2 regions of the Microbacterium sp. Leaf436 genome follow, and region 1 is predicted to be linked to the other one. Evidence: predicted binding sites of a transcription regulator. Region 1 holds the regulator's gene; the other holds the start of a gene.
What was found. The regulator LexA, encoded in region 1, represses DNA repair genes until DNA is damaged. The targets are predictions, from matches to a motif close to TCGAACANNTGTTCGA.
Positions count from the first base shown of each region.

Region 2: ASG45_RS00220 (Rv2578c family radical SAM protein) is a predicted target of LexA. The motif match lies at 1,434-1,449, and genes of this name have one in related genera.

Region 1 covers NZ_LMRB01000002.1:775,877-782,227, forward strand. The annotation lists gene hflX (GTPase HflX) at 1-1,324, shown strand, start outside; gene ASG45_RS07880 (S9 family peptidase) at 1,500-3,386, opposite strand; gene ASG45_RS07885 (hypothetical protein) at 3,386-4,417, opposite strand; gene lexA (transcriptional repressor LexA) at 4,456-5,145, opposite strand; gene ASG45_RS07895 (LysM peptidoglycan-binding domain-containing protein) at 5,403-5,753, shown strand; gene ASG45_RS07900 (histidinol-phosphate transaminase) at 5,799-6,351, shown strand, end outside.
Region 2 covers NZ_LMRB01000001.1:47,017-53,367, reverse strand. The annotation lists gene ASG45_RS00225 (DEAD/DEAH box helicase) at 1-271, shown strand, start outside; gene ASG45_RS00220 (Rv2578c family radical SAM protein) at 322-1,425, opposite strand; gene ASG45_RS00215 (hypothetical protein) at 1,551-2,243, shown strand; gene ASG45_RS00210 (M15 family metallopeptidase) at 2,350-3,492, shown strand; gene ASG45_RS00205 (ECF transporter S component) at 3,634-4,194, opposite strand; gene ASG45_RS00200 (energy-coupling factor transporter transmembrane component T family protein) at 4,212-5,033, opposite strand; gene ASG45_RS00195 (ABC transporter ATP-binding protein) at 5,030-6,351, opposite strand, start outside.

The sequences.
Region 1 (6,351 bases):
CCGCGTGGCCGGTTTGTCGACCGAGCTCGAAGACGTCACCGAGGTCGAGTACCGCCAGCTGCGCCTCGAGAACGTCGTTCTCGTCGGCGTGCACCCGCAGGGCGAGCAGGCCGATGCCGAGAACTCCCTGCGCGAGCTGTCGGCGCTCGCCGAGACCGCGGGGGCCGTCGTGCTCGACGGCGTTCTGCAGCGTCGTCCCCATCCCGACCCGGCGACGTACGTCGGCCGCGGCAAGGCGGCGGAGCTGCGCGACATCGTCGCCGCCGTCGGCGCCGACACCGTCATCGCCGACACCGAGCTCGCCCCGAGCCAGCGTCGCGCGCTCGAGGACGTCGTGAAGGTGAAGGTGATCGACCGCACCACGGTGATCCTCGACATCTTCAGCCAGCACGCGAAGAGCCGCGAGGGCAAGGCGCAGGTCGAGCTCGCGCAGCTCGAATACCTGCTGCCGCGTCTGCGCGGCTGGGGTGACTCGATGTCGCGCCAGGCCGGTGGACAGGTCGGTGCCGGAGGCGCGGGCATGGGCTCGCGCGGTCCGGGTGAGACGAAGATCGAGCTCGATCGTCGTCGCATCCGCACGAAGATGGCTCTGCTGCGCAAGCAGCTGCGCGACTTCGCCCCGGCGCGCGAGGCCAAGCGTGCCGAGCGCAAGCGTCACACCATCCCGTCGGTCGCGATCGCCGGGTACACCAACGCCGGAAAGTCCAGCCTGCTCAACCGCCTCACCAGCGCGGGCGTGCTGGTCGAGAACGCGCTGTTCGCGACCCTGGATGCCACGGTCCGCCGTTCCGAGACGACCGACGGGCGCGTGTACACGCTGACCGACACGGTCGGCTTCGTGCGCAACCTGCCGCACCAGCTCGTCGAGGCGTTCCGCTCGACGTTGGAAGAGGTCGGCGACGCCGACGTCATCCTGCACGTCGTCGACGCGTCGCATCCCGATCCGGCCGCGCAGCTGATGACGGTGCGCGACGTGATGGGCGATGTCGACGCGAACTTCGGTCAGGAGATCGTCGTCTTCAACAAGGCCGACCTCGTGACCGAGGACGAACGCCTGGTGCTGCGCGGCCTCGCCCCGAACGCGAAGTTCGTCTCGTCGCGCACGGGCGAGGGGATCGAGGAGCTTCGCGCCGCCATCGAGGACGCTCTGCCCCTGCCCGCCGTCGAGGTGCAGGCGGTCGTCCCGTACGACCGTGGTGACCTCGTGTCGGCCGTGCACGAGAGCGGACTCATCGTGGCGCAGGAGCACCGCGACACGGGGACGTTCCTGCACGCTCACGTGGGGGCGCGCCTGGCGGCCGAGCTGGAGCAGTTCGCGGCCTGACGGCCGTCGCACGACGGGCCCCCTCCGATCGCGGTGGGGGCCCGTCGGCGTGCGGTTCGGGGGCGCGCACCGTGCACGCCGACCTCGCCCCCGACGCTGTCCCGACGCGCGCGCCGACGCCTCGGCTTCTTCCGCACCGAGAGCCTGCATCGCCCGCTTCAGCCGCGCGACAGCCTCAGCTCAGCTCGAGCGGCGGAATACCGGGGGTCTCGAAGCCGAAAACCGCCCCGAGGAAGCCCAGTTCGCGTCGCAGGGAGTCGACTACCGTCTCGGCGCGGCGGAAGCCGTGGCCCTCGCCCTCGTACAGGACGTACGCGTGGGGAATCTCGTGCGCCGCGAGGGCGTCACGGATCGCCTCGGCCTGCGACGGCGGCACGACCCGGTCCTCGCTTCCCTGCAGGATGAGCAGGGGAACGCGGAAGCGCTCGGGATGGCTCAGAGGCGAGCGCTCCACGTACACCGCTTCGGCCTCGGGCAGCGGTCCGATCAGGCCGTCGAGATACCGGGCCTCGAAGTCGTGAGTGTCTTCGGCGAGGGCACGGGCGTCGCCCACGCCGTAGCGCGAGATCCCGGCCGAGAACACGTCGGTGTTCGTCACGGCGGCGAGCACCGTCCATCCGCCGGCGGAGCCCCCGGCGATCGCCAGGCGCTCGCGGTCGGCCAGACCCGCTTCGGCGAGGGCGGAGGCCGCGGCGGCGACGTCATCGACATCGACCACGCCCCACTGACCCTTCAGCCGGTCACGGTAGTCGCGACCGTATCCGGTGGAACCGCCGTAGTTCACGTCGAGCACGCCGATGCCACGGCTCGTGAAGAACGCCGTCTTGGCTGACGGCGCCGGACCCACGTGCGAGGTGGGGCCACCGTGCACGAGCACGACGTAAGGCGGGCGCTCGTTCTCGGGCGCGGCGACGTCGGGGTTCGTGGGCGCGTAAGCGAAAGCGTGCACGGGTCCGTGCGGCCCCTCGGTCTCGAGGGCACGGGCCGTCGGCATCCATTCGTCGCCCCAGGCCCCGGATCCACCGGTCACCAGGTCGACGGTGCCGGCGTCGAGGTCGACCGCCCACAGCCCCGAGCGGCCGCCGGCGTCGGAGCCCGACACGAGCACGCGGTGCCCGCGCACGTCATCGATCGCCGCGCCGGCCACGACGGGCACGTCCACCGGGCGCACGCCGGACGGCGCGATCTCGACGATCTCGTCGGCACCGTCGGTGCGGACGGCGACGATGCGCCCGTCGTCGGTCGCTCCGAACCACCGCGTCCCGAGCACCCACAGCCCGCCGCCCGTGTCGGCGTCGACCGGCGACACCGGCTGCGGCTCGCCGTCGAGGGGACGGCGGAACAGGTTCCACCGGCCGTCGGGGTCGTCGGCGTACAACAGCTCGTCGTCGCCGAGCCACACGGGCTGGAGCGGGGCGCGGCGCGGGGTGTCGGCGATCTCGCGCACCTCGTCGGTGCCGATCTCGGTCACGCGCAGGGTCGTGGCGTCCCAGGGCATGTCGGGGTGGTTCCATGCCACCCACGCGAGAGACCGGCCGTCGGGCGACAGCGCGGGCTGCGCGACGAAGTCGCTGCCCTCGGCGAGCACGTCGACGGCGCCGTCGAGCGAGATGCGCACGATGGCGCGGGCGGGAACGCGGTCACTCCCGTGCGTCTCGCGGACGGCGAGCAGGGTGCCGTGCTCGAACCGCAACCCGCCGTGGCGCACCGTGTCGTCGGCCGGCGTCAGCGCGCGCGCCTCGCCGCCCGGGCGAAGGGCGTAGACGCGCTGGTCGGTCTTCTCGACGTAGAACAGCTCCCCGTCGTCGGAGGCGGTCCAGGCCCCGCCGCCGTATTCGTGAACGGCGGAACGGGCGTTGGCGGGTGCGGGCAGCACCGTCTCGACCGCACCGTCGGTGCGGCGCCGTTTCACCGCGACGCGACCCGCCTCGGCGGGCACGGATTCCGCCCACCACACCTCATCGCCGACGAACAGCGCGCCGTCGATGCGGGGGGAGGACTGCGCCACCGACTCGGGAGTGATCGGGGAGGGCCAGGAACCGTAGGGGAGGGTGTCTGCCATCACTCCAGCGTAGGCCGGGGCTCCGACATCCGTCGGGGGCGGGCACGCCGGACGAGCAGGACGCCCGCGATGCCCGCGACGAGGCCGATGCCCAGAACCGTGTTCGCGGTGCCCACGAGACCGGACGAGAGCTGCCGCACCACGGCGTCGATCCCCGCGGCGTCGAAGCCCCGCAGAACGGCGGTGCGGTGCGCCTGCGCCGCGCCCACGGCGACCGCCACGAGCACGGCGGCCGAGCCGACGGCGACCGCGATGCCGGCGCCGATCAGCGCGCGCCGTCGACGGGGAGCGACGACGACCCCGCCGACCAGGAGCACGCCCACGAGCAGGGGTGCCGCCACTCCCGCCGTGGTGGCGGCCGCGTACGCCGACCGCACGGCCTGCAGCGTCGTTCCGTCGCCGAGGACCACGACCCGGTCGATCGGGGGGACCAGCGCGGCCACGGGCGATCCCTGCAGGTCCAGCTCGGCGACGATCGCCGAGACCACCCCGCCGATCTGCACGCCCAGGCCGTCCGGGGTCTGCACGATGATGCCGCCACCGTCGGAGGTGGCTCCGAAGACGAAGGCGCGGTGCGCGGTGCGCACGACCCCCGACCAGACGTCGGAGAACCGGTCGGAGTGCACCACGTCGGTCACCGCCTGCTGCGTGATCGATCGCAGCGAGTCGGCCGACGGCTGTGCCACCAGGCCGAGGACGCGCGCCGCTTCCTGCGGCACGCCGAGGGCGACGAGACCGTCGACGCCCGCGCCCGCGATCGCCGAGAAGTCGACCGACGCCGAGATGGCGCTCGTCGTCTCGGCGATGACGAGGTCTTGCACGGCGGGGTCGGACGAGAGGGGCGCGAGCGTGGCGACGAAGGAGTCCTCATCGACGAGCTGCACGCGCACCCAGGAGGCGACGAGGGCCACCGGCGTCAGCAGGGCCACCACGATCAGCACCACGACGGATGCCGTGACGCGCACCACGGTTGACGGCTTCGCGACGCGTTTCGTCGAGGTCGATGCGGTCGAGGGCGGGCCGACGGTCATGGCGCCATTGTGGTGCGCCCGCCGCCGCGACGCACGGTTCACACCGCGCGCAGCACCGCCACGATGCGCCCGAGCACGACGGCCTCGTCGCCGAGGATGGGCTCGAACGCGCTGTTGCGGGGGAGCAGCCAGGTGTGGCCGTCACGGCGACGGAACGTCTTCACCGTTGCCTCGCCGTCGAGCATCGCGGCCACGATCTCGCCGTTCTCCGCATTCGCCTGCGAACGCACGACCACCCAGTCGCCGTCGCAGATCGCCGCGTCGATCATCGAGTCGCCCGAGACCTTGAGCATGAACAACTCGCCCTTGCCGACGAGCTGGCGGGGGAGGGGGAAGATCTCCTCCACGTGCTGGTCGGCGGTGATGGGCACGCCCGCCGCGATCCGGCCCACCAGGGGCACGAGGGCGGCGTCGCCCACCGCGGGGGCGGAGTCGGCGGGGTTCTCGGCGGCGGTGCCGGGAAGGTCGATCAGCACCTCCATGGCGCGGGTCTTACCCGGGTCGCGGCGCAGATAGCCGCTGAGCTCGAGCTGGTTCAGCTGGTGCGTGACGCTCGACAGCGACTTCAGGCCGACGGCGTCGCCGATCTCGCGCATGCTCGGCGGATAGCCGTGCCGCGCGATCGATCGCTGGATGACTTCGAGGATCGCGAGCTGCTTGTCGCTGAGGTTCTTGCGCCGTCGCGTCTGCGGTCGTTCGCGCCCTGCGGCGGTCGTCGCGTCGGTCATCTGTGCTCCCCTCGCGCCGCGGGAAGGGCGGCGGAAATTCGAATGTCGGAGGTTGGTGATGAGGTCTCCGTGTCGAAACCGTATCCGGTCGACGACACGAATGACACGGAGCCGCACGCGTGTCGCGTTCGATTCGTTTCCGACAACCGGTGTGTTGACACCGTCGCAGTATCGAAGATAGATTCGGAATACAGATTCGCACACCGCCCTCCCGGCCGAGGGCGGGGTGCGAATCTCTCCCCACCAAGGAGCACACCATGAGCAGCATCACCTCCACCGCCTCGACGACCCGCCTGCGTATCACCGCCCGCGGGCGCCGTGTCGTCGCCTTCGTCGTCGCCCTCCCGCTCGCCGTCGCCCTCGGCGTCGCCGCCGTCGGTGGGGGAGCAGCACTCGCCTCGGGCGACGCCGGCGCACCGGCCGGTTCGTTCACGGAGATCACGGTCATGAGCGGCGAGACCCTGTGGTCGATCGCCGAAGACATCGCCCCCGCGGCCGATCCGCGCGACGTCGTCGCCGAGATCACGCGTCTGAACGCCCTTCAGGGCGGCTCGCTCGCGGCCGGTCAGCGCATCGCGATCCCCACCGAGTACATCCAGGCCGGCTGACCTCCGCGGGTGCGCGATGAGCCGCTCCTCGGCACGCCGCCTACGATGGGTGGGGTGACCGTACGCCTCGATGACCTGCCTCTTCGCGACGATCTGCGGGGGATGACCCCCTACGGAGCCCCGCAGGCCGCCCTGCCCGTGGCTCTCAACGTGAATGAGAACACGCATCCGGTTCCGCCCGAGGTGGCCGATGACATCCTCGACGCCGTGGCTCGGGCCCTGCGCGACGTCAACCGGTATCCCGACCGCGAGTTCACCGCTCTCCGAGAGAGCTTCGCCGCATACCTCGGTCATGGCCTGACGCGCGAGCAGATCTGGGCGGCCAACGGCTCCAACGAGGTGCTCCAGCACATCCTGCAGGCCTTCGGTGGACCGGGCCGGACGGCCATGGGCTTCGCGCCCACCTACTCGATGTACCCGATCCTCACCCGCGCGACGGGCGCGCGATGGATCGCCGGGGAACGCGCGCACGACTTCTCGCTGAGCGCCGAGGCCGCCGCGGCCCAGGTGCGTGAGCACCGCCCCGACATCGTCTTCCTCTGCGCGCCGAACAATCCCACGGGTACCCCGCTGCGTCTCGATGTGATCGAGGCCGTGT
Region 2 (6,351 bases), on a different contig from region 1:
CGCCGCCCGCGGCATCCACGTCGACGACATCGACCTGGTGATCCAGGCCGACGCCCCCGACGAGTACAAGACGTACCTGCACCGTTCGGGCCGCACCGGCCGCGCCGGTCGCAGCGGCACCGTGGTGACGCTCATCACGCGGCAGCGTCAGCGCCGCATGACCGAGCTGCTCGACCGCGCCGAGATCCAGGCGCCGTTCGAGCCGGCGCAGCTCGGCGACGACCTGATCGAAGAGATCTCGGGCCGCCAGCTCGCGGACGTCACCTCGTAATCCGCCTCGATCGAGACCCCCGTCGCGTCCGCGACGGGGGTCTCGTGCGTTCAGAAGAGCCGCGGCTCGCTGGCCGGGGCGACGCGGGGGCGAATGGATGCCGAGGGCCCGGTGCCGCGGACCGGACCGAGGCTGCTCGTCGGCGTCGCGCGGGCGGCGAGGCCCGGCTGCGGTCGCCCGCGAGGGTGCTCGTCTTCGTCCCACCCGTCGAGCCGGTGCAGGCGCAGCAGAGGGCGCATGCGCGCGCCGAGCCAGGTGCGGTAGGCCTTGGGCGCTTGGGCGGAGACGCCCGGGTAGAGACCGCGGTACGACGACACCAGGTGCGGTTGCTCGCGCCCCAGCCATTCGAGGAACCACTGCTTCGCGCCCGGACGCAGGTGCAGCGCGCCGTAGACGACGCGAGCCGCGCCGGCGGCGCGGATGCGCGCGAGGGCGTCGTCGAGCACGGCGAGCGAGTCGGTCAGGTGCGGCAGGATCGGCATGAGGAAGACCGTGACGCGGAAGCCGGCGGCGGTGGCGGCGCGGACCGTGTCGAGGCGGGCGTCGGCGCTGGGGGTGCCCGGCTCGATCGCGTTCTGCAGGGTGTCGTCGAAGACGGCGATCGACATCGCCAACGAGACCTTCACCTGCGTGGCGGCGTCGGCGAGCAGGGGGAGGTCGCGGCGCAGGAGCGTGCCCTTGGTGAGGATCGAGAAGGGCGTGCCGTTGTCGGTGAGCGCGCCGACGATGTCGGGCATGAGGCGGTATCGCCCCTCGGCGCGCTGGTAGGGGTCGGTGTTCGTGCCGAGCATGACGGGCTCGCGCGCCCACGATCCCCGACGCACCTCCGTGCGCAGCACGTCGGCGACGTTGACCTTGACGACGATCTGGGAGTCGAAGTCGGCGCCGTAGTCGAGGTCGAGGTACTCGTGCGTCTTGCGGGCGAAGCAGTACGAGCACGCGTGCGTGCAGCCCCGGTACGGGTTCACGGTCCAGTCGAACGGCATGGCCGACATGCCGGGCACGCGATTCAGGGCGCTCTTGCACTGCACCTCGTGGAACGTCATTCCGGCGAACTCCGGGGTCGTCACCGATCGGACGAGACCGTCGATGCGCTCCATGCCCGGGAGCGCCGACGGGTCGTCGACGCCCAGCTGCTGCCCCTGCCATCTCATCGCCATAGTCGAACACATGTTCGATTTTCTTGCAACCGCCACGCCGCGCATCTCGCCTGCACGAACGAGCGTCGTCGCGGTACGGTGATCGCGACGCCGACCACCGGCGAGACACGGAGGCGCCCATGGAGTCGGTCTCGCGAGTACGCGGTCAGCACCTGCTCCATGCGTCGATCGGTCGCTTGGAGCCCTGGCATCCGGCGTTGGTCGTGCGTCGTCCGGCGCTGTCGGGATGGTCGTGGTTGGCACTCATGGCGGCGCTGCTGCTGGTGTGCGACCTCGTGGACGCCCCGGAGGGGGTCGCGCTCGTCGTGTCGCTCAGCGCGGCAGCGCCCAGCCTCGGCGCGACCCTCATCGTGCTCTCGCAGACGCCGCGCACCCACCTCGATCACGAGGAGTCGATCCTCGGACACTTCTTCGCGCGCTTCTTCGCCGTGCTCGGGGCTCTGGTGCTGTGGGTCGGGTCGGTGGTGCTCGGCGCCGCGGTCGCCGTGCAGCTCGCCGAAGACACCGGCAGCAACCCCGATCAGGCGTGGTTCGAGGCGTTCGAGATCATCGGCGGGGTAGTGCCGCTGATCATCGCGATGCTCTGGGCGGTGCTCGTGCTGCGCTGCGTGGGATACATCGCGCGGCTGCGGGGGTGGGCCGCCGTCCCCGACCGGCACCGCATCCCCGATCACTTCTTCGCCGAGCACCCTCGCACACGTCGCGTCCTGATCGGGTTCGCCCACCCGCTGCTGCTGCTGGTCGCGGGTGCGGTGAGCATCGTGCTGGGCTTCCTGGCGGCCGGTGAGCTGAGCCTCGTGACCGATATCTGACTGCTCGCCGTTCCCGTCGGCCCGAGTCTGCCCGACCGCACATTCACCGCGCGAACGTGCGGCCGACTCGACCCGTGCCCCCGTCCAGGGGAGAATGGGTCGAGTCATGTCGCACGATCCCGAGATCTCGCCCCGCCGCGCCGCGCGCGCGGAGGCCGAACGACTCGCGACGGCGGCCCTCACGCTCCCGCCCGCCGCGGCCGAGCCCGTGCCCCCGATCCCCGCCGCCGAGCGGCCCGCCACCGACACGGCGGCCCTCGCCACCCGACGCCGGCTGCGCGAGGCCGCGACCGCTGCGCCGACGACGGCCTCGATCCCGGTCCTCCGCCGCCGTCGCCTTGTCGCCGTGGGCGGGGCCGTCACCCTGGTGGCCGCCCTCGCCCTCGCGATCGGTGCGGCGACCGCGGGATCCCCCGGTGGCGCCGCGGCCGACACCGACGCTCCGCCCGTCGCTTCCGTCGTCGCCGGGCCTCCCACGGTGCCCGACGAGGGTCTGCCGGTCGTGCAGCAGGCCGCCGTCGCCGCCACCTCGACGCCCTGCGACGACGCGGCGTTCACCTCGGCCCTGGCCGCGGGTGACGACGCCGGCGCGATCGCGGCCGCCGGGGGCGGGAGCGCCTTCCGCGCAGCGGTGGCATCCGGGATCGCGCCCTGCGTGTCGCTGTCGGACCCGAACCGCGAGTGGATGGTCGTCAACAAGCAGCGCGCGTACGATCCGGTCGACTACCGCCCGGGCGACCTCGTGATGCCCGACAGTGTGCGCGCGCTCGAGGAGTCGGCGCTGCGCGCGCCCGCGGCCGGGGCCCTGACCCAGCTCGTGCGTGCGGCCTCCGACGCCGGTGCCGGCGAGATCGGCTACCTGAGCGCTTTCCGCTCGTACAGCACGCAGCAGTCGACGTACGCCGGCCGCGTGGCCGTGGGTGGTGTCGAAGCCGCCGACCGCGAGAGCGCCCGCGCCGGGTACAGCGAGCACCAGTCGGGCCTGGCCGTCGACATCGTGCCGTGCAACGGCTCGTGCGCGACGCTCGACGACGTCGCCGCCTCGCCCCAGGGCGCGTGGGTGCGCGATCACGCGTGGGAGTACGGCTTCATCACCCGCTACGTCGAGGGCAGCGAGGGCATCAGCGGATACGAGCCCGAGGCGTGGCACCTGCGTTACATCGGCCCCGAGTTGGCCCGCGCGTACCACGAGGGCGGTTACGCCACCCTCGAGGAGTTCTTCGGCCTTTCCGGGGCGCCCTCGTACTGAACGTCAGCGGACGACCTCGCGTTGCGCCTGTGGGGCGTCGGATGGGGCCTTTGGCTCGTCGCGTCCGACGGCGAGCGAGGCCGCGGTCCGGCCGTACGCGACGCCGCGCGCCGGCCGGATCGTCCCCCGGCGGGGTCGTCCTCAGGTGGCGCTCGTCCGCGGGCGGCGGCGGGCAAGGCGCGCGACTCCCGCGCGGCGCAGAGCATCGGCGACGGCGATACCGATCGCCATCCCGGCAGCGGATGCCACGAGCGTCAGCAGGTAGAAGAGCACGACGGTGAGGGGCGCGAACGTGTCGAGTCCGAAAGACGCCCAGGCGAGGGTCGGGTAGACGGCTGCCACCACGACGGCTCCGGCGAAGAACTGCCACCGGTGGAAGAACCGGTACAGCACGACGAGGAACGGCAGCTCGACGAAGAAGGCCCACCAGAGGTTGGTCGCGACGCTGCCCCACCCGTAACCCGAGAGCGGCGCGGCCACGAGGCCCGAGATGAGCCCGACCAGCAGCGCGGAACCGGGGCGTTCGAGCAGACGCATCGCGACGGCCGCGGGCACCAGCCACAGCCCGGCGAGTGCCACCGCCGCGAACGGCGCGGCGGCGAACAGCACCGTCGACACCCAGTTGGCGGCGGTCAGCATGATGCCGCCGGCGACGCCGATGGCGGCACAGGTGAGCAGGAAGACGGTCGAGATGCGCGACATGGATGCTCCGGATCGGGTCAGGCGGACAGACGGGGAACGACGAAGAGGGCGGCCGAGATGGCCCAGAACGCCAGGGTGAAGACGGTGTCGCGCCGGCGCCAGGGCACGCGGTGGCGCTCGGTGCGGTCGGGGTGGGCGCCGAACGCCCGCGCATCCATCGCGAGGGCGACACGTTCGGCGTGCCGGATGGCCCCGGCCAGAAGGGGCACGACGTATCCGATCCCGCGCGCGGGGGCCGCGAGCACGCCGCCCCGCGTTCCCCGCACGCGGTGCGCCTGGCGGATCACGTCGAGCTCGTGACCGAAGCGCGGCACGAAGCGGATCGCCGCGAGAGCCGCGTAGCCGATGCGGTAGGGCACGCGCAGGTTCTGCACCAATGCCCGCACCAGGTCGGGGCCGGAGGTGGTCAGTCCGCCGACGAAGGCGAGCGTCATGATCGCGGCCAGCCGCAGCGCGGTCGACAGACCCGTGGACACCGCCCCGTCGGTGAGGGTCCACTCGCCCACGCGGATCAGCGCGGTGGTGGACTCCACCCGTGCGGGGTCGACCCAGAGCGAGAAGCCCAGTCCGATCACCATGATCGAGAGGGGCACCACTCCGGCGAGGAGGGCGACGAGACGCCGGGTGAGACGCGTTCCGGTCAGGAGCAGGACGTAGGCGAGGCAGAGGAACGCGATCGGAGTGGTCAGGTCGCGCACGAAGACCAGCGCGATCATGGCGGGGGCCGGGCCCGCGATCTTGGCGAGCGGGTTGAGACCCCCCAGCCACCGCGTGCCGCGCCGGCCGCGGGTGACGGCGGTCGTGGCGGTGCGTGTCGGTGCCGTGGTGGGGGCGGTCATGCCGACCCGCCCGGAAGGTCGCGCAGTCGCAGGAGAGATGTGAGCTCGGGATGCCGCTGCAGACCGGCGAAGGCGCGCCGCAGCGCGGGGGTGCTGAGGCCCGCGCGTCCGACGACGTCCTCGTCGTCGAAGACATCGCCGACCGGTCCGTCGGCGGCGATCCGGCCGTCGTCGACGACGATCACGCGGTCGGCGTGCTCGGCGACCACCTGCATGTCGTGGGTCACGACGATGATGGTCGTGCCGTTGTCGCGCAGGTCGTCGAGCAGGCGCAGCAGTTCCTCGGCGCGGGCGCGGTCCTGGCCGAACGTCGGTTCGTCGAGCACGAGCAGCCGGGCGCCGCCGACGAGCGCGGTTCCCACCGACAGCCGCCGCTTCTGACCGCCCGACAGCAGGAAGGGGTGCATCGCGGCCTTGTCGGCGAGGCCGAACCGCTGCAGCAGCGCCTCGGTGCGCGCGCGGACCTCGTCGTCGGAGAGCCGCTGTCGGCGCAGGCCGTGGGCGATCTCGTCGAACACGGTCGTCGCGATGAACTGGTGCTCGGGGTTCTGGAACACGAAACCCACGTGACGCGAAAGCGTGCGCGGATCGGTGCGGCGAACGTCGAGCCCCGCGATCCGCACGGTTCCGCGCGGTGGGCGCAGCACCCCGGCCAGGGCCTGCACGAGGGTCGTCTTCCCCGCGCCGTTGGCGCCGACGACGGCGACGAACTCGCCCGCGCCGACGGACAGGTCGACGCCGTGGAGCACGCGCGTGCGTCCGCGCGAGATCGTCAGCCCCTTTACCTGCACGAGGGGGTCGCCGATGCCTCGTCGCGGGGGCGGGGGAGCCGGTGCCGTCGCGGGCGGGGCGATCGTCTCGAGCGCCCGTCGCAACTCGCGAGGGGTCAGCGGCAAGGGGGCGATGTCGTATCCCGCCCGTCGCAGGCGCAGGGCCGCGAGGGTGGCCGTGGGCAGCCACACCCCGAGCGCGTGCAACTGCTCCGCGCGGTCGCGCAGCACGTCGTCGACGCCGCCGTCGGCGACCACCCGGCCCGTGGCATCCAGGGCGACGACGCGGTCGACCAGACCCATCGCGGCATCGAGGTTGTGCTCGACGAGCACGATCGCCCGGTCACCCTCGGCGACGACGTCGCGCAGCGCCGCGTATACGTCGTCGACGCCGCGAGGGTCGAGGTTGGCGGTCGGCTCGTCGAGCACGAGCAGGGGCGAGCCCATCGCCAGCGCGCAGGCGATGGCCAGACGCTGACGTCCGCCGCCGGAGAGCACGTCGGGGGCGTCGTGGCGACGCTCCCACAGGCCCACGCGGCGCAGGGCCT